DNA from 3 places in the Streptomyces sp. NPDC107538 genome. Region 2 is predicted to be linked to each of the others. Evidence: riboswitches for the same ligand, from Rfam matches in the RefSeq annotation. Region 2 holds a riboswitch; each other region holds the start of a gene.

What was found. A riboswitch is a leader RNA that binds a small molecule or an ion and turns the genes downstream of it on or off. The one in region 2 is predicted to bind cobalamin.
Region 1: it holds a riboswitch for cobalamin, as region 2 does, so the genes downstream of both, ACZ7MG_RS38505 (cobalamin biosynthesis protein) here and ACZ7MG_RS25090 (ABC transporter substrate-binding protein) in region 2, are expected to answer to the same signal.
Region 3: it holds a riboswitch for cobalamin, as region 2 does, so the genes downstream of both, ACZ7MG_RS06810 (ribonucleoside-diphosphate reductase subunit alpha) here and ACZ7MG_RS25090 (ABC transporter substrate-binding protein) in region 2, are expected to answer to the same signal.

The regions. Positions count from the first base shown of each region.
Region 1 covers NZ_JBVKAY010000018.1:76,832-86,812, forward strand. Annotated here, with positions in the region: gene cobO (cob(I)yrinic acid a,c-diamide adenosyltransferase) at 1-311, opposite strand, end outside; gene ACZ7MG_RS38495 (putative cobaltochelatase) at 311-2,392, opposite strand; gene ACZ7MG_RS38500 (cobyric acid synthase) at 2,580-4,088, opposite strand; gene ACZ7MG_RS38505 (cobalamin biosynthesis protein) at 4,085-5,044, opposite strand; cobalamin riboswitch at 5,152-5,303, opposite strand; gene ACZ7MG_RS38510 (hypothetical protein) at 5,507-5,818, shown strand; gene ACZ7MG_RS38515 (hypothetical protein) at 5,909-6,130, opposite strand; gene ACZ7MG_RS38520 (inorganic phosphate transporter) at 6,160-7,416, opposite strand; gene ACZ7MG_RS38525 (lysozyme) at 7,528-8,277, opposite strand; gene ACZ7MG_RS38530 (class II aldolase/adducin family protein) at 8,475-9,206, shown strand; gene ACZ7MG_RS38535 (alpha/beta hydrolase) at 9,765-9,981, shown strand, end outside.
Region 2 covers NZ_JBVKAY010000007.1:75,209-85,189, forward strand. Annotated here, with positions in the region: gene ACZ7MG_RS25055 (NAD(P)/FAD-dependent oxidoreductase) at 1-680, opposite strand, end outside; gene ACZ7MG_RS25060 (ferredoxin) at 686-874, opposite strand; gene ACZ7MG_RS25065 (glutamine synthetase family protein) at 1,040-2,410, shown strand; gene ACZ7MG_RS25070 (cytochrome P450) at 2,431-3,735, shown strand; gene ACZ7MG_RS25075 (FAD-dependent monooxygenase) at 3,865-5,040, shown strand; gene ACZ7MG_RS25080 (ABC transporter ATP-binding protein) at 5,110-5,925, opposite strand; gene ACZ7MG_RS25085 (FecCD family ABC transporter permease) at 5,922-7,019, opposite strand; gene ACZ7MG_RS25090 (ABC transporter substrate-binding protein) at 7,016-8,077, opposite strand; cobalamin riboswitch at 8,146-8,352, opposite strand; gene ACZ7MG_RS25095 (RidA family protein) at 8,350-8,769, opposite strand; gene ACZ7MG_RS25100 (DUF6215 domain-containing protein) at 8,908-9,573, opposite strand; gene ACZ7MG_RS25105 (Gfo/Idh/MocA family protein) at 9,890-9,981, shown strand, end outside.
Region 3 covers NZ_JBVKAY010000002.1:206,456-216,436, forward strand. Annotated here, with positions in the region: gene ACZ7MG_RS06780 (extracellular solute-binding protein) at 1-164, opposite strand, end outside; gene ACZ7MG_RS06785 (GntR family transcriptional regulator) at 532-1,296, shown strand; gene ACZ7MG_RS06790 (DUF3311 domain-containing protein) at 1,560-1,856, shown strand; gene mctP (monocarboxylate uptake permease MctP) at 1,853-3,481, shown strand; gene ACZ7MG_RS06800 (nucleoside hydrolase) at 3,604-4,593, shown strand; gene ACZ7MG_RS06805 (GNAT family N-acetyltransferase) at 4,722-5,228, shown strand; cobalamin riboswitch at 5,292-5,427, shown strand; gene ACZ7MG_RS06810 (ribonucleoside-diphosphate reductase subunit alpha) at 5,551-8,019, shown strand; gene ACZ7MG_RS06815 (ribonucleotide-diphosphate reductase subunit beta) at 8,019-9,029, shown strand; gene ACZ7MG_RS06820 (hypothetical protein) at 9,036-9,833, opposite strand; gene ACZ7MG_RS06825 (hypothetical protein) at 9,927-9,981, opposite strand, start outside.

The sequences.
Region 1 (9,981 bases), on a different contig from region 2:
TTGTCCATCTGCCCATCGCGCTGCACCCACGACCAGCCCTCGCCCATCTTGTGCCAGTCCACGGACCCGCCCTCCCCGGACGCCCCGAGCACCCGCAGCGCGTTCTCCTCGCCGACCTTCCACTTCGCCGACTTGACGAACTGGAACACCCCGATCGGCCACCCCTGGTTCCAGGCCCGCAGCGCGAGCCCGAACGCGGCGGTCGACTTGCCCTTGCCGATGCCCGTGTGCACGAACACCAGCGGACGGTTGCGACGCTGACGGGTCGTCATCCCGTCGTCCGGTACGACACTCGGCTGTCCCTGCGGCATTAAGCGGCCCTCCTCGAAGTCCCCTGCGATCCCTGCGATCCCTGCGTGCCGTGAGCCCTCTGCGTGCCCTGCACATCCCGCACCAGCCCGGCGATGGAGTCCGCGCGCAGCTCGTCCAACGTCACCGCCGTACCGCCCAGTTCACCCGCGAGCCGCCCGGCGAGGCCGAGCCGGACATGGCCCGACTCGCAGTCCACGACCACGGACGCGTGGCCCTCGGCCGCGAACAGCCGCGCCGCCCGCCCGGCGAGCGCCACCGGCTCCGGCCCGCCGGTCGCCCGGCCGTCCGTCACCACGACGACCAGCGGCCGGCGCGCGGGGTCCCGCAGCCGCTCCACCCGCAACACGTCGTGCGCCTTGAGCAACCCGGCCGCGAGCGGCGTCCGCCCGCCCGTCGGCAGCGACTCCAGCCGGGCCGCCGCCGCGTCCACCGACGAGGTCGGCGGCAGTGCTACCTCGGCGGCCGATCCCCGGAAGGTCACCAGCCCCACCTTGTCCCGCCGCTGGTAGGCGTCCAGCAGCAGCGACAGCACCGCGCCCTTCACGGCACTCATCCGCTGCCGCGCCGCCATCGACCCGGAGGCGTCGACCACGAACAGCACGAGGTTCCCCTCACGCCCCTCCCGAGTCGCCTGCCGCAGATCGTCCCGCCGGACAACCAGCCCCGGCCCGGAGCGTCCCCGGGTGCGCTGGTGCGGCGCGGCGGCCTGCACGGTCGCCGCCAGATGCAGCTTGGTCAGCGTGCCACGCGGCCTGCGCGCCCCGGTCGTACGCCCGTGCTCGGTCCGCGCCCGCGAACGCCGCCCGGCGGCACCCTCCCCGAGCCCCGGCACACTCAGCACCTTGGTACGAAAGGGCTCGGCGGCTTGTACGGCGGACTGCTCCCCGGCGGGCGCGGGCGCCTGCGCCGGCACACCCTCCCCGGACTCGGGCTGAGCAGCGCCGTCGCCGCCCTGCGGCCCCTCGGGCTCCGGAGCAGGCGGCTGCCCACCACCACCGGGTCCCTCGGGACCGGGGTCGGGATCGTCGTCCTCCGGGCCGCCGTCCTGTGGATCGTTCGAGTTCCGCGGCGGCTCCGCGAACTCCTCCAGCGTCTCGTCGAGCTTGTCCTCGTCGAGACCGGGCGCGTCGAAGGGATTCCGCCGCCGCCGGTGCGGCAGCGCGAGCAGCGCGGCCTGCCGCACATCCTCCGCGAGCACCTCGTCCCGCCCCGCCCACGCGGCCAGCGCCGTCGCCGTCCGGGCCATCACGATGTCGGCCCGCATCCCGTCCACCTCGAAGGCCGCACAGGTCGCCGCGATCTGCAACAGCGCCCCGTCACCCAGCACCACCGACGGCAGCAACTCCCGTGCCGCGACGACCCGTTGCCGTACGCCGGCCTCCTCGGCCGCCCAACGGGCCGCGAAACCCGCCGGATCGTCGTCATAGGCGAGCCGCCGCCGGACGACCTCCACCCGCTGGTCCGGCTCCCGCGAGGCCGCGACCTCCACGGTCAGCCCGAACCGGTCGAGGAGTTGGGGCCGCAGCTCGCCCTCCTCGGGGTTCATCGTGCCGACGAGCAGGAACCGCGCGGCGTGCCGTACGGAGACGCCCTCGCGCTCCACGTACGAGGCACCCATCGCGGCGGCGTCCAGCAGCAGGTCGACGAGGTGGTCGTGGAGGAGGTTGACCTCGTCGACGTAGAGGATGCCCCGGTGCGCGTCCGCGAGCAGGCCGGGCTCGAAGGCCTTCACGCCCTCGGAGAGCGCCCGTTCGATGTCGAGGGCGCCGACGAGCCGGTCCTCCGAGGCCCCGACCGGCAGCTCGACCATGCGCGAGGGCCGCGTCTCGAACGCCGGCTCGTGCGGCCCGTCCGGACACGCGGGGTCCGGCTTCAGCGGATCACACGAGAACCGGCACCCGACGACGACCTCCACCTCCGGCAACAGCGCCGCGAGCGCCCGCACGGCGGTGCTCTTCGCGGTGCCCTTCTCGCCGCGCACGAGCACACCGCCGATGCGCGGGGAGATGGCGTTGAGAAGCAGAGCGAGTTGCAGGTCGCCCTGCCCGACGACGGCGGTGAAGGGGAAGTGCGTGCTCACGCGGTGGTCCCTCCTAGAGGTGAACAAATGAGACGACTGCGGACCGGCGGGATGAAGAGCACGGGGCGCAGCCCCTGCTCTTCAGGGGCGCGGGGCTGTGACATCTGCGGCTCCGCCGCGTGGGCGCGAGAAGCCCCACCGGCCCGCGGAAGAAGCTCCCTCCCCCGGCGGGGAAGACCCGGCGCCCTCATCCCGGCGCCCCCGGCGGCACGAACGGCAGCCCCGCCGGCGCCCCCGACTCGATGAGCCGCCACAGCGCATCCGTGTCCGCGTGCTCCTCGATCAGATCGCCGAGCCGGTCCAACTGCTCCTCGCGCAGCGCGGCGAACGACGTGTCCGGGGCCGGTACGAACCGCCGCCCCGACGCGGCTGCCACCTCACGCAGAAAGGCCCGCCGGAACCCGTCCGACTCCAGCGACCCGTGCCAGTGCGTGCCCCAGGTCTGCCCGACCCGGCACCCGTCCAAGAAGGCTTCCCCGCCCAGGACTTCGGCGACCCCGTGATGGATCTCGTACCCCTCGACCCGCTCCCCGAGGGCCTCACCCACGGGCCGGGTGAGCGTCTTCTCCTCGGCGAACCGCACCCGGACGGGAAGGACGCCCAGCCCCGCCACCCGCCCCCGCCGGCTCTCGACCTCGTCCTCGATCCGCTCCCCGAGCACCTGGAACCCGCCGCAGATCCCCAGCACCGGCCGCCCTTCCGCCGCACGCCGCACGAGCGCGTCGGCGAGCCCGCGTTCCCGCAGCCACTCCAGCGCCCGAACGGTGCCCCGGGTGCCGGGGACGACGACGAGGTCGGCGTCGGCCAGTTCCTCGGCCCGGTCCACGAACCGCACCACGACACCGGGTTCGGCGGCGAGCGCGTCCACATCGGTGAAGTTGGACATCAGCGGCACCGCGCACACGGCGACCCGCAGCACGTCCTCCCCGACGGGCGGCGCGACGTTCGACTCCCGGACGGTCCCGCGCAGCGAGACCCGCAGCCCGTCCTCCTCGTCGATCCCGAGCCCGTGCCGGAACGGCAGCACCCCGTACGTCCGCCGCCCGGTCAGCCCGTGCAGCATGTCGAGCCCCGGCTCCAGCAGGGTGACGTCCCCGCGGAACTTGTTGACGAGGAACCCGGCGACGAGGGCCTGATCCTCGGGGGAGAGCAGCGCGACGGTCCCGAAGAACGACGCGAAGACCCCACCCCGGTCGATGTCGCCGACCACGAGCACGGGCAGCCCGGCGTTGCGGGCGATCCCCATGTTGACGATGTCGGTGCGCCGGAGATTGATCTCGGCGGGCGAACCGGCCCCCTCACAGATCACCGCGTCATACGTGCCCCGCAACTCGGCGAGACACTCCAACACGGTCCCGAGCAGCCGCTGTTGCCGCCCCCCGTGATAGCCGCGCGCACTCATCTCGCCCACGGGCTTCCCGAGCAGCACGACCTGGCTGCTGCGCTCGCCCCCGGGCTTCAGCAGTACCGGGTTCATCAGCGCGCTGGGCTCCACCCGGCAGGCCTGCGCCTGCATGGCCTGGGCCCGCCCGATCTCGGCGCCCTCCTTCGTCACGAAGGAGTTCAGCGACATGTTCTGCGCCTTGAACGGCGCGACCTTCACCCCCTGCCGCACCAGCCACCGGCAGATCCCGGCGGTGACCACACTCTTCCCCGCGTCGGAGGTGGTCCCGGCGACCAACAGCCCACCGCTCATCCCTGACTCCCCAACCGCCTCAAGACCCGTCCCCGCAGCACCGAGGCCCCCGCACCGACCCCGAGCGCCAGCCACCCGACCCGCCGGGACAGCCGAACGGCCCGCTCGATGTCCTCCACGGCGACCGCCCGCCCCTCCCCATTCAGCACGGGCCGATGCTCGACCCGCCCCCCGTACGACAACGTGCCCCCCAGACGCACTCCGAGCGCCCCCGCGAACGACGCCTCCACCGGCCCCGCGTTGGGACTCGGATGCTTCCCCGCGTCGGCCCGCCAGGCCCGTACGGCTCCCCGGGCGTCCCCACCGGAGGCCGCGGCCAGCACGGCCGTCAGCCGGGCACCCGGCCACCCCGCGACATCGTCCAGCCGCGCGGAGGCCCAGCCGTAGCGCCGGTACCGCTCCGACCGATGCCCGACCATGGCGTCCAGCGTGTTGACGGCCCGGAACCCCACGAGTCCCGGCACCCCGCCCACGGCCCCCCACACGAGCGCCCCCACCACCGCGTCGGACGTGTTCTCGGCGACGGACTCCACGACGGCCCGCGCGATCCCGTCCGCGTCCAGCGCCTGGGGATCCCGCCCGCACAGATGGGGCAACCGCGCCCGCGCGCCCTCGACATCACCCGTTTCGAGGGACCGTCCGACGGCCCGCGCCTCCCGCCCGAGCGAGGTCCCCCCGACGACGGCCCAGGTGGCGGCGGCGGTCAACGCGACGGAGGCCGCGCGCGACGGCCGTACGGCAGCGGCGGCTACGGCGCCCAGCGCCACGGCGCCGCCCGCGCACACCGCGGTGTGCAGCGCGCCCCACCCACGGTGGTCCCGCCACAACACCCGCTCCACGGCACCGGCGGCCCGCCCGAACGCGGCGACCGGATGCCCCCGGCGCGGATCGCCGAGCAGCAGATCACCGAGGAGTCCAGCGGCGGCGCCGTACGCGAAGACGCGATCGGCACGCACCGGTTCAGCCGTTCACGGGGTCGGGCAGGGACCGGGCACGGGGCTTCGACGGGCAGCCGCGCAGGGCGCACATGGCGTTGTGTCCTCACTCAGGGTGTCCACGCCCTGGTTCGACGAGACCGACGGCGAGAGTTCCTGGCTCCCGGGAGGCACTTCGACCTGCTTCCCGGTGACAGTGGCGGGACCGCGCCGGACTCGCACCGGCTTCCTCTTCTGCCGTCGTACATGGCCCCGGCAGTCCACCACGCCCCTTCGAGACCCGTCAACTTGCTGTTGACCTGCGACGCAACGGTGTGCCGAGCCCCACACCGCCGGTCGTGACGGGTGGGGGTCAGGAGCACCGGGAATCGTGACGCGCTGCTCGTCTTCCGCTACGCGGTGTGCTGTGGTTGTCTGGCGGGGCTTGTGGACCCGGGAGCGGGCGGATCGTGAAGATCCGCTCGGGGGACGGGAGGTGCACACATGGAAGAGCGAGCGAGGGAGACCGCCTCGGCGTGCCTGCGGCAGCCGGGTCTCTGGCGGGAACGGGTGACGGCGGCCGCTCCACTGGCGCTGTTCTGCTCCGTGATGGGCGTGCTGTCCGTCGGAGTGGGCGCCCTGGCCGCGCTGTTGGTGCCGGGCGGTGAGGTGCGTGCCCTGGTCTGGCTGGTGGTGACCGTGCTCGGCGCCGCCGGAGCCGGCCTGTGGTGGGGGCTGACCCCCGTCACGGAACGGCTCCGGGTTCTTAACCGGGCGCTGGGGGTGGCGCGGCCCCGAAGGCCGCACCACCGCTGACCAGCACTGACCACCGTGACGGGGTCGTGGGTTCTCCGGTCTCCCGTTTCCGGTCTCCGGTCTCCGGTCTCCCGTCTCGGGTTTCCGGTCTCAGGTCATGATCAGGGAGATGCCGTACGCCACCGCCGCCGCGCACAGTGCGAAGCACGCGTACGCCCCGGTGGTCGCGAGGGCCACCGAGTCGCCCCGGGTCGACGCCTGTTCCCGCTTGGAGAGGCCGACGATGCCCAGGGTGAAGAGGCCGACGAGGGCCACGGTGACCACGAGGCTGACTCCGAAGACGGAGCCGAGGGCTGCCCAGTCGATGTGCATGGTGGTGATCTTCCTCAGGGTCGCGGGGCTCAGACGGCGGGCGTCGGCGCGGACGAGTTCGCCGAGGCCGTCGTCTCGGCGGCGGGGGCGGGTGCCGGGATGGTCGCCGACAGGTCCTCGGCCACGGTGCCGGCCACCGGCGGCGTCACGGCGGCGATGGCCGTGGTCACCACCCCGGGCGGCTCCTCGGTGTCGTTGACGTTCGTGTGGTCGACGACCTCACGGCGCGAGACCATCCAGATCGCGGCACTGGAGGCCACGAGGAAGACCGCGACGACGGCCGTGCCCCAGCTGCCGAACGACGTGACCCACTCGGCGAGCGCCGCGACCAGCGCGGCGGCCGGCAGGGTCAGCCCCCACGCCACGAACATCCGGGTCGCGGTGGACCAGCGGACCACCCCGCCCTTGCGGCCGAGGCCCGCGCCCATCACGGCACCGGAGACCGAGTGCGTGGTGGAGAGCGAGAAACCGAGGTGCGAGGAGGCCAGGATGACCGTCGCCGCACTGGTCTGGGCGGCGAAGCCCTGCTGCGGCTGAAGGTCGGTCAGGCCCTTGCCCATGGTGCGGATGATGCGCCAGCCGCCCAGGTAGGTGCCGAGGGCGATGGCGGCGCCGGCGGAGACGATGACCCACACCGGCGGGTCGGAGTCGGGCGCGAGGGCGCCGCCGGCCACCAGGGCGAGGGTGATGATGCCCATCGTCTTCTGGGCGTCGTTGGTGCCGTGGGCCAGCGAGACCAGACCGGCGGAGGCGATCTGCCCGGCGCGGTAGCCCTTGCCGGCGGCCTTCTCGCTGGTGTGCCGCCCCAGCCTGTACGTCAGCTTGGTGGCGAGCATCGCCGCGATGCCCGCGACCAGCGGGGCCGCGACGGCGGGGATCAGCACCTTGGTGACGAGCACGTCGCCGTGGACCGCGCCCACGCCGACCGAGGCGATCGTGGCGCCGATGAGGCCGCCCATCAGGGCGTGCGAGGAGCTGGAGGGGAGCCCGACCAGCCAGGTCAACAGGTTCCAGAGGATGGCGCCGACGAGCGCCGCGAAGATGACCTCTGGCTGTATGCCGGACTCGTCGACGAGCCCCTTGGAGATGGTGTTGGCGACCTCTATGGACAGGAACGCGCCGACAAGGTTGAGCACGGCGGACATGGCCACCGCGACCTTGGGCTTCATCGCGCCGGTCGAGATGGTCGTGGCCATCGCGTTGGCGGTGTCGTGGAAACCGTTCGTAAAATCGAACGCAAGCGCGGTGATGACCACGATCGCGAGGATCAGCGAGAAGTTTTCCATTTACCCAGGCTTCTTTCGGACGTCATTGGCACGAGGACCGTAGGCAACCTGGGTGAACGGAAGATGAACTGGGGTGGGCGTGGGGGTGTAGTGGTTGAGGGCGGGTCTCTGCTACCCCTCCGCGAACTCCTTCAGCCTGCCCATTGACCCGTTGAAGAGATTCTGGTCACCCGGCAGGCTGCCGCTGCCGTTGTCGTACTGCCAGATCGTCCAGAACGTCCACCCCGCCGGAAGCTCTCCCGCCCCCGAGGAGTCGTACCGGGCCAGCCACAGCGCGTGGTTCGCGCCGAAGGCCGCGCTGTTGCCGGTGCAGGTCTTCCACCAGTGGGTGGTCGTGTAGATCACCGGACGGCGGCCCGTGAGGCGCTTGACCTCGTCGCTGAACGACGTGATCCAGCCGACCATCCTGCTGTTGCTCAGGCCGTAACACTTCTTCTTCTTGTCGTACGGGTTGTACTCGATGTCGAGCGCCGGAGGCAGCGTCCGGCCGTCCGCGCGCCAGTCGCCGCCGTTGTCGACGAAGTGGCGGGCCTGGGCCTTGCCGGACGACGAGTTCGGCACCGCGAAGTGGTACGCGCCACGGATCAGGCCCGCCTCGCCCGAGCCGTTGTACTGCTGGGCGAAGTACGGGTTGCGGTAGGTGGTGGACTCGGTCGCCTTGACGTAGACGAACCTGGCGCCCTTCGCCTTCGCGCTCGACCAGTTCACCTTCTTCTGGTGCGAGGAGACGTCGTGCCCCTTCGGCTTGGCGGCGGCGGAGACGGGGAGCTCCACGAGAGTGGTCCCCCCTAGGGCGAGCGCCGCGACCGAGGCGGCGAACACGCGGTGGCGACGGCGGAACGGCTTGTGGGCGCGATCCATGGTTCCCCCCGGAATGGCGACTTGTGCGACAAAACACCCGGAGGTTACTGGAAGGTCGCCGTATCGCGGTCGATCACCGGCCAATCGCCAACTCCGGGCGATGTATGCGTATATGGGCTCTTCCGAAGGCCCGCGTCCGCCCCTACAGTGCCCACTCCCGGCACCCGCCGGCCCCCTCCGCCTGGCAGGATCACCGCATGGCTGAGCAGCGGCGCGACACCGGGGACGAGCGGGACGCGGGTGAGGACGCGCGGGGTTCGCGAAATGTACGGCGGCGGGACGTGCCGGACGAGGTGGCGCGGGCGTGGGACGACCTGGTCGGGACGGCCCGCCGGACGGTGGCCGACGGTCTGGTCGTCGGCACCTCCGGCAATGTGTCCGTACGCGTCGGGGAGACGGTCCTGGTCACACCGACGGGCGTGCCGTACGACCGACTGACCCCGGAGGACGTGACGGGCGTCGACCTCTCCGGCCGGCAGGTCCTCGGCACGCTCCGGCCGACCAGCGAACTCCCCATGCATCTGGCTATCTACGCCACCACCGACGCCCGGGCCGTCGTCCACACCCACGCGGTCCACGCGACGGCCGTCTCCACCCTCGTGAGCGAGCTGCCGCTGATCCACTACATGTCCGCGGCCCTCGGCGGACCCGTCCGCGTCGCCCCCTACGCGACCTACGGCACGGCCGAGTTGGCCGAGAACATGCTCCGCGCTTTGACAGAGCGCACCGGCTGTCTCCTCCAGAACCACGGCACGATCACGTACGGAAGCACCCTCTCCGAGGCCTACGACCGCACGGCCCAGCTCGAATGGATGTGCCACGTCTGGCTGACGGCATCCTCCGCCCCGGGCCTCACCCCACACCTGCTCACCCCCGACCAGGTGGCACGGGCGGGCGAGCGGCTCCGAGGATACGGCCAGCCGAAGTAGCCCCACCCACCCGGCCTTCCGCCCGGCCCCCGTCCGGCTCTCCGTCCGGGCCTCCGTCCGGCCCCCGTCCGGGCCTCCGCCCGGCCCCCGTCCGGGCCTCCGTCCGGGCCCCCGTCCGGCTCTCCGTCCGGGCCTCCGTCCGGCCCCCGTCCGGTCCTCTGCCCGGCCGTCCGCCCGGTCCTCTGCCCGGCTTTCCGCCCGGCCTTCCACCCGGCCCTCTGCCCAAGCCCCCGCCCGGCCTTCTGCCGGGCCCCCGCCCGGCTTTCCGCCTGGCCCTCTGCCCGGGCCCCCGCCCGGCCTTCCGTCCGGCCTTCTGCCTGGGCCCCGCCCCGGCTTTCTGCCCGGCCCCCGCCCGGCCCCCGCCCGGCCTTCCGTTCGGCCTTCCGCCCGGACCCCTGTCCCGGCCCCCCGCCCGGCCCCCCGTCCCGGCCCCGGAGGGCGACCCCGGTCCCGTATGCGCCCCTCCGTGCGCCGGGCCGCGCCGGTCACTCCTGCGCGGTCCACCCCTGGGCCCCCGCCCACTGGCCCCCGGACGGGTCCGCCAGGACACTGGGACGCGTGGGTGCAGTCAAAGCAGCAGTCGTGGCCGTCGGGGTCGCGTTCGCGGCCGGGGCGGCCAGTGTCGCCGCGGGCCGGCTGGCGAGCGATGTCGCGTTGAAGGCGCCGCCGGGCGAACCCCTGCCCACCGAACCCCGGCTGACCGTGCACTCCACCGCCGCCGGCCGCATCGCCCTGACCCGCGCCTTCGCCTCCCGGCGCCCCGGCGTCTACGGCC
Region 2 (9,981 bases):
CCCGTGACCCGGTCCTCGCCCGCGAACCCGGCGACGCCCGTGCCGAGCGCGAACCGCACCCCGCGCTCCTCGTGCCGCCGCAACAGCGCGCGCCCGAGGAGTTCGCCGAGGGGGCCGACCATGGGCAGCGGCAGCGGATCGACGACGGTGACCTCGGCGACGCCGAGCCCCACGGCGGTGGCGGCGACCTCGCAGCCGATGAACCCGGCGCCGACCACGACCACCCGGACCCCGGGCCGGGTCAGCTCCTCCCGCAGCCCCTGCGCGTCGGCGAGGGTGCGGACCGTGTGCCGGCCGGCCAGGGGGCCGGGGCAGCTCAGCCGCCGGGGCCGCATCCCGGTGGCGACGACCAGACCGTCGTACGCGAGCACCGAGCCGTCGTCCAGTTCGACGGTCCGCTCGTCGAGGCGGGCGGCGACGACCCTGGTGCCGAGCCGCCACTCCACGTCGGCCACGCTCGCCCGGGGGCGGAAGGCCAGCGACTCGAAGGGCGCCTTTCCGGCCAGCACCTCCTTGGAGAGCGGGGGCCGGTTGTACGGCATGTGGGGCTCGTCGCCGACGACGGTGACCGCCCCGGTCCAGCCGGCCGCGCGCAGCTGCTCGGCGGCCCGCAGCCCGGCCATGGAGGCACCGGCCACCACCACGCGGCCCGCTCCCGTGTCCGTGTCTGTCCCTGCCATGGGGCTCAGGCCTCGATCCGGATGGCCTGGAGCGGACAGACGTCGGCGGCTTCCTCGACCTCGTCGAGCAGCGCGTCGTCGGGATCGCTGACGTAGGCCAGGCGCCCGTTCCCGTCGAGCTGGAAGACGTCGGGGGCGGCGAAGACACACTGTCCGTGGTCCTGGCACTTGTTCATGTCGACGACGACCTTCATGGGGACCTCCAACTCGTTTGGCTTCAAACAACATAAGAAGTCGTCCACCCCTGGTCAATACCTGTCCAGGTGGATAATTTTTCCGTCCGACCCCCTTGCGGGCCGCTGTGGTCGTTCTTATCGTTTGGCACCAAACAACTGGTCCGAGCCGCCGAGGAGACAACGGTGAGCGCATCCGAAACACCGGCCGTCAGGCACCAAGCCGTCGCGCACCACCAGGAGCGGCTGGCCGCCGAGGGCATCGACGTGGTCCGGGTGACCTATCCGGACCTGATCGGCACCGACCGGGCCCGTGACGTGCTGCTGGAGCAGCTGCCGACGGCCTGCGAGCACGGACTCGCCTTCTGCAAGGCCGTCTACCACACCTCACCGCAGGGCGATGTCGTCCCCGTCGCGGGCGGTCTGGACGCCGGGCTGCCGGACATCCACGTCCGCCCGGACCTCGACACCCTGGTCGCCCTGCCCTGGGAGCCCGGCGTCGCCACCTGTCTCGGCGAGACCATCGACCCGGCCACCGGGGCACCCGCGCCCGAATCGCCCCGCGACTTGCTGCGCTCGGTGCTCGCGCGCTGCGCCGAGCAGGGGCTGCGCCCGGTGGTCGGCCCCGAGCTCGAATACTTCCTCTGCGACGAGGACCCCGGCTCTCCGAGCGGCTGGAAGCGGTACTCGGGCGCCGCCGGTGCCGTCTACACCGCCGGCCTGCGCGCCGACCCCGACAACCACCTCCTGCGCACCCTGCGCCACCTGCGCGATCTGCGCATCGGCGTCACCAACGGCAACCACGAGTTCGACGGCGGCCAGTTCGAGATCAACCTGACGCACTCCGAGGCGCTCTCCGCCGCCGACCGCTCCTTCCGCTTCAAGGCCGCCGTCAAGGAACTCGCGCGCAAGGAGGGCCGCCTCGCCACCTTCATGGCCCGGCCCTTCAACGACGCGGGCGGCTCCGGCTTCCACCTCCACCTCTCCTGCGACGACGAGCAGGGGCACAACGCCTTCGACGACCCGGCCGGGCAGTACGGGCTGTCCGCGACCGCCCGGCACGCCATCGCCGGTGTCCTCGCCCACGCCCCGGCGCTCGCCGCCCTCGCGAACCCGACGGTCAACTCCTACAAACGCTTCGGCCCGGACACCCTCGCCCCCTGGCTGATCGACTGGGGCCTGGACAACCGCAGCGCCATGGTCCGCGTCCCGCCCGAGCGCGGCTCCGGTGCCCGCCTCGAACTGCGCCTCGGCGACGCCGGCGCCAACCCGTATCTGCTGATCGCCGGCACGATCGCCGCCGCGCTGCTCGGCGTCCGGGCGGGCGAGGAGCCCCCGGCCCCGCTGGAGGGCTACGGCTACGACACCGCCCGCTCGGCCGTCCTGCCGATGGGTCTGTCCGCCGCCCTCGACGCGCTGGAGGCGGACACCGCCCTCACCGAGATCCTCGGCAAGGACTTCACCACCTCGTACCTCAGCTACAAGCGCGACGAGGTCGAACGCTTCCAACGGCACGTCACCGACTGGGAGTTCACCGAGTACGCCTACCACCTGTGACGCCCGGGAGAACCACCACCATGACCGCTTCCGCCCACCTTCCCACCGCCTTCGCACGCGAGGCCGTGGAAGAGCCCATGCCGCTGGACGACGTGGACCTCGCCGACCTCGACAACTTCACCGACGGCGTCACCCCCTGGCGCATGTTCCACACCCTGCGCCACGAGGACCCGGTGCACTGGCAGCCGGAGGACGCCCCCAACTCCGGTTTCTGGGCGGTCACCCGGCACGCCGACATCGCCCGCGTCGACCGCGACGCCGAGGCCTTCACCTCGACGAAGTTCGTCAACCTCGAAGAGGTCGACGAGGACCAGATCCGCACCCGCGCCTCCATCCTGGAACTGGACGGCGTCCGCCACCGCGCGCTGCGCAGCGTGATCCAGCGGCAGTTCGGCGCCGGCGTCATCAACAGCTACACCGACTTCCTGCGCGGCCTGACCGCCACCACCCTCGACACGGCCCTCGCCAAGGGCACCTTCGACTTCGTCGCCGACGTCTCCGCCGACTTCCCCATCAACGTCCTCGCCCGGCTCCTCGACGTCCCCCCGGAGGACAACCAGAAGCTCATCGACTGGGGCAACCGCATCATCGGCAACACCGACCCCGACTACGCGGACGTCCTGCTGAACAGCGCGGAGAGCGAGCAGTACCGACACCTTCCGTTCCGCTCACCCGCCTCCCTCGAAGTCTTCGAGTACGGCCGCGAGTTGGCCCGGCAGCGCCGCGGCGGCGACGGCACCGACCTGGTCTCCAAGCTCGTCAACACCACCCCGCGCGACGGCGTCCCGCTCTCCGCGCAGGACTTCGACAACTACTTCCTGCTCCTCGTCGTCGCCGGCAACGAGACCACCCGCCACACCATCACCCACTCCATGCTGGCCCTGCTCCAGCACCCGGAACAGCTCGCCCGCCTCCAGGAGGACCCCTCCCTGATCCCGGTGGCGACCGAGGAGTTCCTGCGCTGGGCGTCCCCCGTCTACCACTTCCGCCGCACCGCGACCCGGGACGTCGAACTCGGCGGCAAGCAGGTCAAGGAGGGCGACAAGGTCGTCATGTGGTACGCCTCCGGCAACCGCGACGAGGCGGTCTTCGGCGACCCGTACGCCTTCGACGTGGCCCGCGCCGACAACGACCATGTCACCTTCGGCAAGGGCAGCCCGCATCTGTGCCTGGGCAATCTGCTGGCCCGCACCGAGATCCGCATCATGTTCGAGGAGCTGATCCCGCGCCTCGCCGACATCCGCCTCGCCGGCGAGGTGCCCCGCGTCCGCTCCAACTTCGTCAACGGCATCAAGAAACTCCCGGTCGAGGTCACCCTCGCCTGAGCCCCGGCCCGAACCGAGTCGGTCGCCTTCCCTCCGTGCGCCCGCGCGCGGCGACTTCGCGTCGTCGCACGCCTGCCCCCGCCGCTCGTCCGCCGGTAGCGTGGGACGGTATCGACCTGAGGTGGGGGCATGAGGGCGATCGTCGTGGGGGCGGGCATCGGCGGGCTGGCCGCGACGCTGAGTCTGCGGCACGCCGGGTGCGAGGTGACCCTCGTCGAGCAGGCGCCGCGCTTCACCGAGATCGGCGCCGGAATCCAGCTCGCGCCCAACGCCACCCGTGTCCTGCGCCGCCTCGGCGTCCTCGACGCGGTCGCCGCCCGGTCCAGCCGGCCGTCCCGGCTGTCCTTCCGTACCTGGTCCGACGGCAGCGAGATCTGCCACTACGCGCTGGGCCGCGCGGCCGAGGACGCGTTCGGGGCGCCGTATCTCCAGGCCCACCGGGCCGATCTGCACGCGGCCCTGGCCGCCGCCGTGCCGTCCGACGCGGTGCGGCTGGACACCGTGGCCGTGGGCATCGACCAGGACGACACCGCCGCGCGGGTGACGACGGCCCACGGCGACCGCTTGTCGGCCGACCTCGTCGTCGCCGCGGACGGCGTACGATCCGCGGCCCGCCGGTGGCTGTTCGGCGCCGACGAGGCGCTGTTCTCGGGGACCGCCGCCTACCGCTCGCTGCTGCCGGCCGCGCGGGTGGCCGACCTGGACCTGCCGGAGTACGCCCTCTGGCTCGGCCCGGGGCGGCACTTCGTGCACTACTGGGTGCGCGGCGGCGAACTGCTCAACGTCGTGGGCGTCGTGGGTGTCGTCGGCACCGACGCGGCCCGTGAGTCCTGGACCGCCCGCGCCGAGCCGGAGGAGCAGCTGCGGGCGTTCGAGGGGTGGGACCCCCGGGTGCGCGACGTCCTCGGCCGCACGGGCACGGTGCTCCGGTACGGCATCCACACCCGGGCCCCGCTCGCCCGCTGGAACATCGGCCGGGTCACCCTGCTCGGCGACAGCGCCCACGCCATGGTGCCCTTCCACGCCCAGGGCGCCGCGCAGGCCCTGGCCGACGCGGCCGTCCTCGGCGACTGCCTCACGGGCGCGGCACCGGCCGACGTACCCGACGCGCTCGACCGTTACGTGCGCCGGCGGCTGACCACCGCCACGCGGGTGCAGACCGGGTCGGCGCGGGCCGGCGAGGACTACCACCTCCCGGACGGACCGGAGGCACGCGCCCGCAACGCCCGGCTGGCCGCGCAGGCGACGGAGAACGAGTTCGGCCCGCACGCGGGCGCGTGGGGGGTCGACGCGGCGGACGCGTAGGCGCCGTAGCGCCCCCCGTCACCGTCCCTGACCCGCCCCCGCCAAGCCCACCCCCGTCCTGCCCGTCCCCTAGGCGACCGGTCCCAAAAAGCGGATGTGTGGCCGGTCGTCGGGGCCGGGCTGGGTGATCGTGGCTCGGACGCCGTAGACGTCGGCTATCAGGGGCTCGGTGAGGATGTCGTGCGGGGTGCCGGCGGCTACGACGCGGCCCTGTTTGAGGATCACCAGCTGGTCGCAGTACATCGCGGCGAGGTTGAGGTCGTGGAGGGCGACGACGGTGGTCAGGCGGAGTTCGCCGATCAGGGTCAGCAGGGCCAGCTGGTGCTGGATGTCGAGGTGGTTGGTCGGCTCGTCCAGAAGGAGTTCGCGCGGCTCTTGGGCGAGGGCGCGGGCGATCTGGACCCGCTGCCGCTCCCCGCCGGACAGCGTGTGCCAGGACCGGTGCGCCTTGTCGGCCAGACCGGTGCGGGCCAGCGCCGTACGGACGGCCTCCTCGTCGGCCGGGGCGACGGGCGTCCAGGCCCGACGATGCGGGACCCGCCCCAGCCGTACGACATCCAGGACGGTCAACTCGACCTGGGTGTCCGCCTGTTGGGCCACGACCGCGATCCGCCGGGCGACCGCGCGGCGGCCCACCCGGTCGAGCGGCCGGCCGTCGAGCGTGACGACACCGGAGGCGGGCGCGATGACCCCCGCGAGCAGACGCAGCAGCGTGGACTTGCCCGAACCGTTGGGGCCGAGCAGCCCGGTGACGGTCCCGGGCCGCGGCGCCAGACCGACCCCGTCCAGGATCAGCGTGCCGTCCGCGCTCCGCGAGACCCGCTCGGCCCGCAGCCCGGCGGAATCCATCAACCCCGTGGCGTCCGCGTCCGCGTTGTCCGTCATCGGGTGCTCCTCGTCCGGTACATGATCGCGACGAACGCCGGGACGCCGATCAGGGACGTCACCACACCCACCGGCACCTCCTGCGGGTCCAGGACGGTACGGGCGAGGGTGTCGACCCACACCAGGAACACCGCCCCGGCCAGCGCGGTGGCCGGCAGCAGCCGTCCGTGCCCGGAGCCGGTCAGCGCGCGGGCGGCGTGCGGCAGGACCAGCCCGACGAAGCCGATCGCCCCGGCCGAGGCGACCAGCGCCGCCGTCAGCAGCGCGGTGACGCACAGCAGCACCAGCCGGGTGCGGGCCACGGACACCCCGAGCGAGGCCGCCGCGTCCTGCCCGAACGCGAACGCGTCCAGCGCGTGGCCGTGCCCCAGACAGACCAGCAGCACCCCGACCAGCACCGCCAGACACACCGTCACATCCGTCCAGTCCGCCCCGCTGAGCGAGCCGAGCAGCCAGAACAGCACCGCGCGGGTCGTCTCGGCGTCGGCGGCCGTCATCACCATGAAGGAGGTCAGCGCGGAGAACAACTGCATCGCCGCGACACCGACCAGCACCACCCGGTCCGTCGTCCCGCCGAGGATGTGGCTGAGCAGCAGCACCAGCCCGAAGGAGACCACCGCTCCCACGAACGCGCCCCCGGACACGGACAGCGCGCCGCCGCCCACGCCGAGCACCACGACCACGACCGCGCCGGTCGACGCCCCGGAGGAGACGCCCAGCACGAAGGGGTCGGCCAGCGGATTGCGCAGCAGCGACTGCATCACCGCGCCGCACACCGCCAGCCCGGCCCCGCACACGGCGGCCAGCAGGGTGCGCGGCAGCCGCAGATTCCACACGATGCCGTCCCGGATGGGCGTCAACTCCGTGTGTCCCCAGCCGAGATGGGCGACCACCGTGGACCAGACGTCGACCACACCGATGTCCGCCGGTCCGATGGTGATCGCCACGGCCACGGAGAGCGCCAGTGCCACGAGCCCGGCCACCCACGCCACCGATCGCCGCACCACCCGCACGACGAACGGCGCCCCCGCCCCGGCCCTATTAACCGCCCCCGCCCTGGCCTCCGCCCCCGCATCGACCTCCGCCCCCGTCATCCCGCGAGGCCGTACGCGCGGAGCGCCGCCGCCACCTTCTCCACGCCCTCGACGGTGCGGACGGTCGGGTTCATCGCCTGCCCGGACAGCAACACGTACCGCTTCTTCTTCACCGCCGTCATGTTCCTGGTGACGGGATCGGACTCCAGGAACTCGATCTTCTTCGCCGCCGTCTCCGCCGTCTGCTGCTTGCGGACCAGATCGCCGATGACGAGGACATCGGGGTCGCGGTCGGCGACGGTCTCCCAGTTGACCTGGGGCCACTCCTCGTCGGTGTCGTCGAAGACGTTCTTCGCGCCCAGTTCACGGGTGATGACACCGGGGGCACCGCAGCAGCCCGCGAGGTACGGGGACTGGGCGTTGGCGAACCAGTACATGACGGTCACGCCCTCGGCGTCCAGGCCCGTGGTCGCCTTCTCCACCCGGGACCTCAGCTCGGCCACCAGCTTCTCGCCGCGCTCCTCGACCCCGAAGATCCGCGCCAGATCGCGGACCTCGCCGTAGACCGCGTCCATCGTCAGCGGCTCGGTGCGGACGCCGTCGCCGTCTCCGCTGTTGTCCTTGCCGACGCAGTCGGAGGGCGAGAGATAGGTGGGGACGCCGAGCTTCTCGAACTCCGCCCGGGTCGCCACCCCGCCCTTGCCGAGGGTGGAGGCGAACGAGGAGACGACGAGGTCGGGTTCGGCGTCCAGGACCTTCTCGAAGGAGGGCGCGTTGTCGGCGAGCCTCGGCACCTTCGCGTCGGCCTTCTCCAGGGCCTTCGGCAGCGGGTCGGTCCAGGTGGCGGTGCCCGCCATGCGGTCGGCGAGGCCGAGGGAGAGCAGGATCTCGGTGGTGCCCTGGTTGAGGGAGACGGCACGCTGGGGCGGGCTGTCCACCCGGACCCGCTCACCGCAGTTGTCGAGGGTGACCGGATGACCGGCGGACTCGCCCGCGGCCGCCCCCGAGGCGGCGGACCCGGCGGACCCGTCGGACCCGGAGCCCCCGCAGCCGGTCAGCAGCAGCGAACCGGCGGCCAGGAAGAGGACGGCATGACGGACAGGACGTGCGAGCGGCACGGGACTTCCTTCGGCGTCGAGGGCTCATGCGCGAAGCCCGGTCGTACGGAGCTGTCCCGGGCACCCCTCGGCGCCGGGGACCGCCAGCAGGTCTTCGGACTCGGGGTCACCCGGACGGGACGCCTTCCCGGACCGCGATCGTGACCGCCGTCCAGTGGCCGTTGCCCCGCCCGTCACCCTCACCGCTGCGCGTCAGCTCCGGATTCCCACCGGATTCCCTGACCCGTACGCCCACTTGCGCGCACACGAGTTCGACTGGCGTCGGCAAGCTATCACAGGCCCTCTCCGTCGACGACCGCCGTGGCCTCGATCTCCACCAGGTGTTCGGGGATGTCGAGGGAGGCGACGCCGAGGAGGGTGACCGGTGGGGTCGCGGTCACACCGAGCTTGGTGGCCGCCCGGGAGATGCCCTCCAGGAGGGTGGGCATCTTGTCGGGGCTCCAGTCGACGACGTGGACGTTGAGTTTCGCCACGTCGTCGAAGGAGGCGCCGGCCCCGGCCAGTGCGGTGCCGACGTTCAGGTAGCACCGCTCGACCTGCGCGGCCAGATCGCCCTCGCCGACGGTGACGCCGTCGGCGTCCCAGGAGACCTGTCCGGCGACGAAGACCAGCTTCGTGCCGGTCGCGACCGCCACCTGCCGGTACACGTCGATCTTCGGCAGTCCGTCGGGGTTCAGAAGGGTGATGGACATGTCGTACGCCTCCTCGTCATGAGCGCCCGAGGGGCTCATGTGCTCTCTCGTGGTTACCCGGTAACCGTAGGAGAGTGGCCGCTGACGTGGAAGAACGCACTTTTCGGTGCCTGGGTTACCGCACGGTGACCCAGCAGTTCAGGCGGCGGGTTTCCACCCCGGGATCGTCGGCAGGACCTTCTCGGCGACACGGAACAGGGCCGCGTCGTCGGGGATCTGGGAGTCCTGGCGGTAGATGACGAGCTCGAAGGTGCTGCCGCTGTCCTCGGGGTCGGTCGCGACCAGCAGACGGCGGGCGACGCCTCCGGGGCCGGACTGGGGGTCACTGCCGTCGAGCCCGAAGGAGATGGCGATGGTCTGCCCCGAGTACAGGGCCGCCTTGTGCCCGAGGACCGTCCTGGTCTCGGCGCCGGCGCCCAGATAGCCGACCGACTCGGCGACCGGGAGGTCCTCGTACGACGCCGACAGCTCCACGGTGTAGGTGTCCAGCTTGACGGTCGCCTCCGGGGTGACGGTCTTCGTGCCGTCGGCCCAGGTGGACTTGCTGTCGCTGCCCGACGCGGTCACCGCCTGCTCGGTCGGTGTGCCGAGGAGTCCCGGCAGGTCGGAACGGTTCAGCGCGGTGCACAGCCGCGCACCGGAGATCTTGCCCCGCGCCGCCGGCGAGGCGTCGTCCGAGGCCGAGCAGGTCGCCGGTCCCAAGGGCTCCTGCGTCCCGTCGAGGAGGTCCCCCAGAAACCACAGGGTGCCCAGGATCATTCCGACGGTCGCCACCGCCGAGAACACCTGGGCCCCGGTGCTCATTTCCTTCCTGGGCCCGGATCCCGCGCCTGCCCCTGCGCCCGCCCCCGTGCCTGCCCCCGCGCCCGCCCCTGACCCTGCCGGCGAACCCGCAGCGGACCCCGTGAAATCGTCGACCATGCCCCCGTGCCCCCACGTTGATGTGCACACGCCTCACGCGCGCCGGGGGAGCCTAACCGGTGACCGTCACGCGGGGAAACGGAATTCCGCCGAGCCGTGGATGGGCATGATGGCCCGGTGGCCCGGCGCCACGAGACGGCCGACCGCCTGCCGGGCCCCCTCGTCGTCGGCCACGAAGGGCACGAAAGGACGGAACGGTATGACTGAGCACGGCTCCCTCGGTGTCGCCGTCATCGGCACCGGCCGGATGGGCGCCGACCATGTGCGCCGGATCGCCGAGGTGATCAGCGG
Region 3 (9,981 bases), on a different contig from region 2:
ACCAGCTCCGGCCAGTTGTTCTGCGCGTCGACCGTGAGCCAGACGGTCAGCTCCTTGGTGTCCGCCCCCGTGTCGGAGCTCTCGCTCCCGCCGCCGCCCCCGCACGCCGCGACGGAGACCATCATGCCCGCGATACAGACCGCGATCGTCAGCTTCCTCTTCACGCCACCCTCCTCAGGGATGCCATTGCTCAGGGATGCCACAAACCCCCCTGCTCCCCGCGGTGACAGACGTACCGCCCATGGGGCCAGGACCTGGACCAATGGTGTAGACCAGTAGGCGGAGCTTGGCTCAGACCATTCGGTGTGTCAAGGGGGTGCGAACCGGCTCCCACCAGCCGTTATGCGACCTACATATGCAAGAACCTTTATGTAATAAGCCAGCGAAAACCGTGCGCTTGAGCCACACTCTTCGGGTAGACCACTGCGCCCTCGTGGAGTGGACCAGCGGAGACCCCTCCGTGGACTAGACCAGCGGGAGCTGCGAAGGTATACAGAGGGATCACGCCACGAGGAGCCGGGAAGGCGGAGCATGAGCACCGACGTCAGCAGTGCGGAGAACGAGAACGGGGCGACCGTCCGTACCGCACGCGTGCCCAAGTACTACCGCCTGAAGAAGCACCTGCTCGACATGACCGAGACGCTGCCGCCCGGCACGCCCGTGCCGCCCGAGCGCACCCTCGCCGCCGAGTTCGACACCTCGCGCACCACCGTGCGGCAGGCGCTCCAGGAACTGGTGGTCGAGGGGCGGCTGGAGCGCATCCAGGGCAAGGGCACGTTCGTCGCCAAGCCCAAGGTCTCCCAGGCGCTGCAACTCACCTCGTACACCGAGGACATGCGCGCCCAGGGCCTCGAACCCACCTCCCAGCTGCTGGACATCGGCTACATCACCGCCGACGACACCCTCGCGGGGCAGCTCGACATCACCGCCGGCGGGCGCGTGCTGCGGATCGAGCGCCTCCGGATGGCCAACGGCGAGCCGATGGCGATCGAGACGACCCATCTGAGCGCCAAGCGCTTCCCGGCCCTGCGCAGGTCACTGGTCAAGTACACCTCGCTCTACACCGCGTTGGCCGAGGTGTACGACGTGCGGCTCGCCGAGGCCGAGGAGACCATCGAGACCTCGCTGGCCACCCCGCGCGAGGCCGGCCTGCTGGGCACGGACGTGGGCCTGCCGATGCTGATGCTCTCCCGTCACTCGCTGGACAAGGACGGGCAGCCGGTGGAGTGGGTGCGGTCCGTCTACCGGGGCGACCGCTACAAGTTCGTGGCCCGCCTCAAGCGACCGCAGGACTGAGCCGCCCGGGGCCCTCACGGAGCGAGCAACAGGTGGTGCACGCGGTGTAGCGCGACCGCCCCTCCTGTTCTACGGTCCTTGCGCCGCCGCATGGACACGGGCGGCCGGCCGGCCACCCCCGACAGGGGTTCCGCCGACGCTGAGTCCTGTGAACACACAACCTCCGCATCCGATATCCGGACCGGGGGTTCCGTACGACGGAACACGTCCCATAGATTTCCTGCGCGTTCAGCAGGTGACCAGTGAGGGGACGGAGTCGGGACATGTCAGAAACGCCTGAAGTGAGACCACCAGGGGCACCGGTGACGCCGGTGGCACCGGTGGTGACACCTGTCAGGGTGGTCATCGCCGTGTGTCTGCTCGCCCCGTTCGTGGCGATGCTCTGGGTCGGCTCGTACGCCAAGACGGACCCGGCGTTCATCGGTATCCCCTTCTTCTACTGGTACCAGATGGCCTGGGTGCTCATCTCCACGGCGCTGACCGCCACCGCGTACGTGCTGTGGAAGCGTGACCAGCGCGCCCGCGGGCCCAAGACCAAGGGTGGGGGTGCCGCGAAGTGAAGGACGGCGTGAACGGCGTGGCACTCGCCGTCTTCATCTTCTTCTTCCTGGCCGTCACGGTCATGGGCTTCCTGGCCGCGCGCTGGCGCAAGGCCGAGAACGAGCACAGCCTCGACGAATGGGGCCTGGGCGGCCGGTCGTTCGGCACCTGGGTCACCTGGTTCCTGCTCGGCGGCGACCTCTACACGGCGTACACCTTCGTCGCCGTCCCGGCGGCGATCTACGCGGCGGGCGCGGCCGGTTTCTTCGCGGTGCCCTACACGATCCTCGTCTATCCGCTGATCTTCACCTTCCTGCCCCGCCTGTGGTCGGTCTCCCACAAGCACGGCTATGTGACGACCTCGGACTTCGTCCGCGGCCGCTTCGGCTCGAAGGGCCTGTCGCTGGCGGTCGCGCTCACCGGCATCCTGGCGACGATGCCCTACATCGCGCTCCAACTGGTCGGCATCCAGGCCGTGCTGGACGTGATGGGCGTGGGCGGCGGCGAGAACACCAACTGGTTCATCAAGGACCTGCCGCTGCTGATCGCGTTCGGCGTGCTGGCCGCGTACACGTACTCGTCCGGCCTCCGGGCCCCCGCGCTGATCGCGTTCGTGAAGGACACACTGATCTACATCGTCATCGCGGTGGCGATCATCTACATCCCGATCAAGCTCGGCGGTTTCGACGACATCTTCGCCAAGGCGGGCGAGGCGTACAGCCAGACCAACCCGGCGACGGACAAGCCGCGCGGGTCTCTCATCCCCGGTGACGCCAACCAGTGGACGTACGCGACGCTGGCCCTGGGCTCGGCGCTGGCGCTCTTCATGTACCCGCACTCGATCACGGCGACGCTGTCGTCCAAGAGCCGCGAGGTGATCCGCCGCAACACCACGATCCTCCCGCTGTACTCGCTCATGCTGGGCCTGCTGGCCCTGCTGGGCTTCATGGCGATCGCGGCCGGGATCCAGGTGCAGAACGGGCAGTTGGCGATCCCCCAGCTGTTCGAGACGATGTTCCCGGACTGGTTCGCGGGCGTCGCCTTCGCCGCCATCGGCATCGGCGCGCTGGTCCCCGCGGCGATCATGTCCATCGCGGCGGCGAACCTCTTCACCCGCAACATCTACAAGGACTTCATCAGGCCGGACGCCACGCCCGCGCAGGAGACCAAGGTCTCCAAGCTGGTGTCCCTGCTGGTGAAGGTGGGCGCGCTGGCCTTCGTCCTCACCATGGACAAGACGGTCGCCATCAACTTCCAGCTCCTGGGCGGCATCTGGATCCTCCAGACCTTCCCGGCCCTCGTCGGTGGCCTCTTCACCCGCTGGTGCCACCGCTGGGCGCTCCTCGCCGGCTGGGCGGTCGGCATGCTGTACGGGACGATCGCCGCGTACGGGGTGGCCTCGCCCACGCAGAAGCACTTCGGCGGCTCCTCGGCGGAGATCCCCGGCATCGGCGAGATCGGCTACATCGGTCTGACGGCCTTCGTCCTCAACGTCGTGGTCACCGTCGTCCTCACCTTCGTCCTGCGCGCCGCCAAGGCCCCCGACGGCATCGACGAGACCAGCCCCGAGGACTACACGGCCGACGCGGGCGACGCGGGCGTCCAGGTGGAGCTGCCTCCGGCGACGGCGGGCACAAGCCACTAGGCGCTCCGCTTCGCCGGCGGGGGGGGTGCGTTGGCGGGGGGTGCGCTGTCGGGTGCGGGTGCGTGGGGGCTGGTCGCGCAGTTCCCCGCGCCCGGCAACGCACCCCCGACTACGCTGGCCCGGTGACCGCTCGCGCCCCGATCGTCCTCGACAGCGACCCCGGTATCGACGACGCCGTAGCCCTCCAGTACCTCCTCGGCACCGGCCTGTGGGACCTCAAGGCGTACACCTCGGTCGGGGGCAACCTCCCCGCCGAGGGGACGTACGCCAACGCCCGCGCCCTGGCGAGAGCCCTCCGCATCGACACCGACGTCCCGGTCCACCGAGGCGCCGGCCGCCCCCTCTCCCGCCTCCCCTACCGCGAGGCCTCCGCCTTCCACGGCCCGGCGGGCCTGGGCCACGAGACCCTCCCCGACTCGACGGCCCCGCACCCCACGGAGTCGTCCGCGCAGGCCCTGCTCCGGCTCTCCCGGGAACACGAGGGCGAGCTGACCGTGTGCGCCACGGGCCCCCTCACGAACGTGGCGATCGCCCTGCTGGAGGACCCCGACTTCGCCCGCCGCGTCCGCAAGTTCGTGTTCATGGGCGGCGCAGCCCAGGTCCCGGGCAACTTCACACCCGTCGCCGAGTTCAACATCTGGGCCGACCCGGACGCCGCCGAGGTGGTGCTCTCCTCGGGCATCCCGTTCACCATGGTCGATCTGGACGCCTCGCACCGCTGGCTGTTCCGCCCCGCCGACCTCGCCGCGCTGGAGGCCGCGGGCCCGGGCACGGCCCTCGCCGCCCGGCTGATGCGCACCTACATGGACGCCTACTCCCGCCACGGCGGCGACGGCACCTGTCCGCTGCACGATCCGCTGGCCGTGGGGGTCTGCGGTGACGAGGCGTTCGTCGAGGCAGCCGACGGGGCCGTCGTCGTGGAGTGCGGAAGCGAACTCACGCGCGGCCAGACCGTGTTCGTCCCGGCCGCCGCCCGGCGCGTCTACTACTCCGAGTCCCCCGCCCTGACCGCCCGCCTCCGCGCCACCGGCCGGGTCGCCCTGGGCCCGGGCACCCGCGACTTCAGCAGGGATTTCGTGACGACGCTGCCGCGATGGCCGGCGGCGACCTGACCCGGCCCGATCCAGCCCAGCCAGGGCCCAGCCCGACCCGGTCCCGTCCGGTCCGATCGTCGGATGAACGACGGCCCCTGTGGATAACCCGAGACGCGCAGAGCCCCCACTCGTGCAAACTGCGACGCATGGACATCACGATCAGGCGGGCACTTCCCGACGAGTACGCCGGCCTCGGCGAGATCACCGCACAGGCCTACCTCGGCGACGGACTGCTGGACTTCGGGGAGAGCGACGCGTACCTCGGTGAGCTGCGGGACGTGGCGAAGCGAGCCGCCGCGGCAGACGTGCTCGTGGCCGTGGCGGACGACCGGGTGCTCGGCGGGGTGACCTTCGTCCCGGCGGGCGGCCCCATGGCCGACATCGCCCGTCCGGGAGAGGCCGAGATACGGATGCTCGCGGTGGCCGCGGAAGCGCGCGGGCGGGGCGTCGGCGAGTCCCTCGTGCGGGCCTGCGTGGAGCGCGCCCGAGCCGTGGAGGGCTGTGCACGTCTCGTGTTGTCGAGCCAGCAGCGCATGCACGCGGCGCATCGCATCTACGAACGCCTGGGCTTCACCCGCACACCGGAGCGCGACTGGAACCCTCTCCCCGACCATCCCGACCTCACGCTGATCACCTATGAGTTGACGTTCTGACACCCTGCGAAGTCGATCGCGACACAACATGTGGGGGTGACACCGCGCCCCGGCACTAGATGTATGCTCATGCTCGCTGTCGCCGCAGGGGAATCCGGTGCGAATCCGGAACTGTCCCGCAACGGTGTACTCGCGTGCGTTTCCGTCCTTTCGCACGCGCCTGTTCAGTCCGAACACCTGCCGACAGCGCGCCCGGCCGTCCGGTCCGGGTGCCTGACGTCCGGGCCTCGTGGAATGGGCCGGTGGACGCGACGCCCCCGTGCGCTCGTGTGCAGCCGCCTGCCCTCCGCAAGGCCCCTTGCCGAGCGAGGGAGAGCCCCACGTGACCATCGCGCCAGCCGAACCGGTTTCAGCCGAACCGGTTTCAGCCGACCCGGTTTCAGCCGACCTGGCTTCCGCCACCCCGGCGACGGAGACCGACGGTCCCGGTACCGCGTTGCTGCGGACCCTGACCGAGCTGACCGCCGACCTCCCCGACGCCGACCCCGGCCGGGTCGCCGCCGCCGCCCTGCGCGGCCGGTCGGCGCGGGCCGACGAGTCGGAGTTGCGCGAGCTGGCCACGGAGGCGGCCGCGGGCCTCATCTCCGAGGACCCCGCCTACTCGAAGCTGGCCGCCCGGCTGCTGGCCATCGGCATCCGCGCCGAGGCCGCCTCGCAAGGTGTCACGACGTTCACCGAGTCCATCGCGGTGGGCCACCGGGAGGGCCTCGTCGCCGATCGCACGGCGGAGTTCACCCGGGTCCACGCCGGGCGTCTGGACGCCCTGCTCGACCCGGCGGGCGACGACCGCTTCGGCTACTTCGGGCTGCGCACGCTGCACAGCCGCTACCTCCTCCGGCACCCCCTCACCCGCAAGGTCGTCGAGACACCCCAGCACTTCATGTTGCGCGTCGCCGCCGGCCTCGCCGAGGACACCGGGGCCGACGCGGAAGCCGGCATCCGTGCGCTGGACGAGGTCGCCGCGCTCTACCGCCTCATGAGCCGCCTCGACTACCTCCCCTCCTCCCCCACGCTCTTCAACTCCGGTACGCGCCACCCCCAGATGTCGTCCTGCTACCTCCTCGACTCCCCGCTGGACGAGCTGGACTCCATCTACGACCGCTACCACCAGGTGGCCCGTCTCTCGAAGCACGCCGGCGGCATCGGTCTGTCGTACTCCCGCATCCGCTCACGCGGTTCGCTGATCCGGGGCACCAACGGGCACTCCAACGGCATCGTGCCGTTCCTGAAGACGCTGGACGCCTCGGTCGCCGCCGTGAACCAGGGCGGCCGGCGCAAGGGCGCGGCCGCGGTCTACCTGGAGACCTGGCACTCCGACATCGAGGAGTTCCTGGAGCTGCGCGACAACACGGGTGAGGACGCCCGGCGTACGCACAACCTGAACCTGGCGCACTGGATCCCGGACGAGTTCATGCGCCGGGTGAACGCCGACGAGCAGTGGTCGCTGTTCTCCCCGGCCGACGCGCCCGAGCTGGTGGACCTGTGGGGCGAGGAGTTCGAGGCCGCGTACCGCAAGGCGGAGGCGGACGGCCTGGCGAGGAAGACCATTTCGGCCCGTGATCTGTACGGCCGCATGATGCGCACCCTCGCGCAGACCGGCAACGGCTGGATGACCTTCAAGGACGCGGCCAACCGCACGGCCAACCAGACGGCCGAGCCGGGCCATGTCGTCCACTCCTCCAACCTCTGCACGGAGATCCTGGAGGTCACGGACGACGGGGAGACGGCGGTCTGCAACCTGGGCTCGGTGAACCTGGGCGCGTTCGTCGACCCGGCGGCGGGCGACCTGGACTGGGAGCGGCTGGACGAGACCGTCCGGACCGCCGTCACCTTCCTCGACCGCGTCGTCGACATCAACTTCTACCCGACCGAGCAGGCGGGCCGCTCCAACGCCCGGTGGCGGCCGGTCGGCCTGGGCGCGATGGGGCTGCAGGACGTCTTCTTCCAGCTGCGCCTGCCCTTCGACTCCCCGGAGGCGAAGGCCCTGTCCACGCGGATCGCCGAGCGGATCATGCTCGCCGCGTACGAGGCCTCCGCCGATCTCGCCGAGCGCAACGGCCCGCTGCCGGCCTGGGAGAAGACCCGTACGGCCCGCGGTGTGCTGCACCCCGACCACTACGGCGTGGAGCCGACCTGGCCGGAGCGGTGGGCGGCCCTGCGCGAGCGCGTCGCGGCCACGGGCCTGCGCAACTCCCTGCTGCTCGCCATCGCGCCGACGGCCACCATCGCCTCGATCGCCGGGGTGTACGAGTGCATCGAGCCGCAGGTGTCCAACCTGTTCAAGCGCGAGACGCTGTCCGGTGAGTTCCTCCAGGTCAACTCGTATCTGGTGAAGGACCTCAAGGACCTGGGCGTCTGGGACGCCCGCACCCGGGAGGCGCTGCGCGAGTCCAACGGCTCGGTGCAGGACTTCACCTGGATCCCGGCCGACGTACGGGCGCTGTACCGCACGGCCTGGGAGATCCCGCAGCGCGGTCTGATCGACATGGCCGCCGCCCGCACCCCGTATCTGGATCAGTCGCAGTCGCTGAACCTGTTCCTGGAGACGCCGACCATCGGCAAGCTCTCCTCGATGTACGCGTACGCCTGGAAGTCGGGTCTGAAGACCACGTACTACCTGCGTTCGCGCCCGGCGACCCGAATCGCCCGCGCCGCCCAGGGCCAGGGTCAGGCGCCAGCACAGACCTCGGCCCAGCCCGAGAAGTCCATCCCCGTCCAGCAGGCCGCCACCTCGGAAGAGGCCCTCGCCTGCTCCCTTGAGAACCCCGAGTCCTGCGAGGCCTGCCAGTGATGCCCAGCAACCAGAACCTGCTCGACCCCGGCTTCGAGCTGACTCTCCGCCCCATGCGCTACCCGGACTTCTACGAGCGCTACCGGGACGCGATCAAGAACACCTGGACCGTCGAGGAGGTCGACCTCCACTCGGACGTCGCCGACCTGGCGAAGCTCTCCGAGGGCGAGCAGCACATGATCGGCCGGCTGGTCGCGTTCTTCGCGACGGGCGACTCGATCGTGGCCAACAACCTCGTGCTGACCCTCTACAAGCACATCAACTCCCCCGAGGCGCGGCTCTATCTGAGCCGCCAGCTCTTCGAGGAGGCCGTCCACGTCCAGTTCTATCTGACGCTGCTGGACACCTACCTCCCCGATCCGGAGGACCGGGCGGCAGCCTTCGCTGCGGTGGAGAACATCCCCTCCATCCGCGAGAAGGCGGAGTTCTGCTTCAAGTGGATGGACTCGGTGGAGAAGCTGGACCGTCTGGAGTCCCAGGCGGACCGCCGTCGCTTCCTGCTCAACCTGATCTGCTTCGCCGCGTGCATCGAGGGCCTGTTCTTCTACGGCGCCTTCGCGTACGTCTACTGGTTCCGCAGCCGGGGCCTGCTGCACGGCCTGGCGACCGGCACCAACTGGGTGTTCCGCGACGAGACGATGCATATGTCGTTCGCCTTCGAGGTGGTGGACACCGTCCGCAAGGAGGAGCCGGAGCTCTTCGACGAGCTGCTCCAGCAGCAGGCCACGGACATGCTCAAGGAGGCCGTCGAGGCCGAGCTGCAGTTCGGGCGCGACCTGTGCGGTGACGGTCTGCCGGGCATGAACACCGAGTCGATGCGGCAGTACCTGGAGTGCGTGGCCGACCAGCGCCTCACCCGCCTCGGCTTCGCCCCGGTCTACGGCTCGGAGAACCCGTTCTCCTTCATGGAGCTGCAGGGAGTCCAGGAGCTGACCAACTTCTTCGAGCGGCGTCCGTCCGCGTACCAGGTCGCGGTGGAGGGCACCGTCGACCTGGACGAGGACTTCTGAGCCGCGCTACTTCAAGGTGATGGCGTCCCCGGCCGACGTGACCCTCGCGGTCGTCGTCGTGCCGGGGAAGTACCAGCGCCAGCTGCCCGCCGCCGTGACGGTCACCTTGGCGGTGAGCTTCCCGGCGCTGCCCGTCTTCACCGTCCTGACGGTGGTGTAACGGGCGGCGCCCTTCTTCTTGAACTGCAGCTGGACCGACTGCCCGGTGAACCCGCCGTACTTGAGGGTCTCCCAGTTGGCCCGGGTCAGCTTGCCGCCGACGGTGACCTTCGCGCCCTTGGCGACTTTCTCGGGCTGGATCACCGTGGTGAGGACCGAGGCGCGCTTGACCTTGTACCGGGCGATGTTGTCGGAGATCCAGTAGTCGCCGTCGTTCGCCTTGACGGTGGCGTTGACCTGCCACACTCCGGCGACGCGGTTGGAGTCGATGTCGTCGCTGTCGGCGATCCAGCCGGGGTCGACCGTCATCGTTCCCGTGCACACGGATGTCGTCGCGCTCTTCTTCTTGCAGGAAGAGTCGCCGTCCCAGGTCGTGAAGCCGTAGCCGTTGGACCGGTTGAACGTGCTGAGATCGGTGATCTTCTTGGCACCCGAGTCGTCCTTGACGGTGACGGCGACCGGGTACCGGATGGTCTTCGCCGTTCCGATGATGACGTTCTTGCCGCCGTTGACGACCGTCTTGGTGACGCGGACGTCTCCCCTGCCCTCCGCGTGGGCGCCCGTCGCCGCGAGCAGCACCAGGGCCGCCGCCCCGCCCGCCACGGCCAGGGTCCGGCCGTGTGCGGGGCGCGTTCTGTGTCTCATGATCCTCCCCTTGGGTCGAGGAGAGGCTACACAGAGGGGCGATCACTGTCGTACAGATATGCGGCAGTACGGGTTCTCGGGCGAACGCCGAGGTCAGGCGGCACGGGCGATGCGGTGCGACGCCCGCCGCTCCTCCGCCTTCGCGACC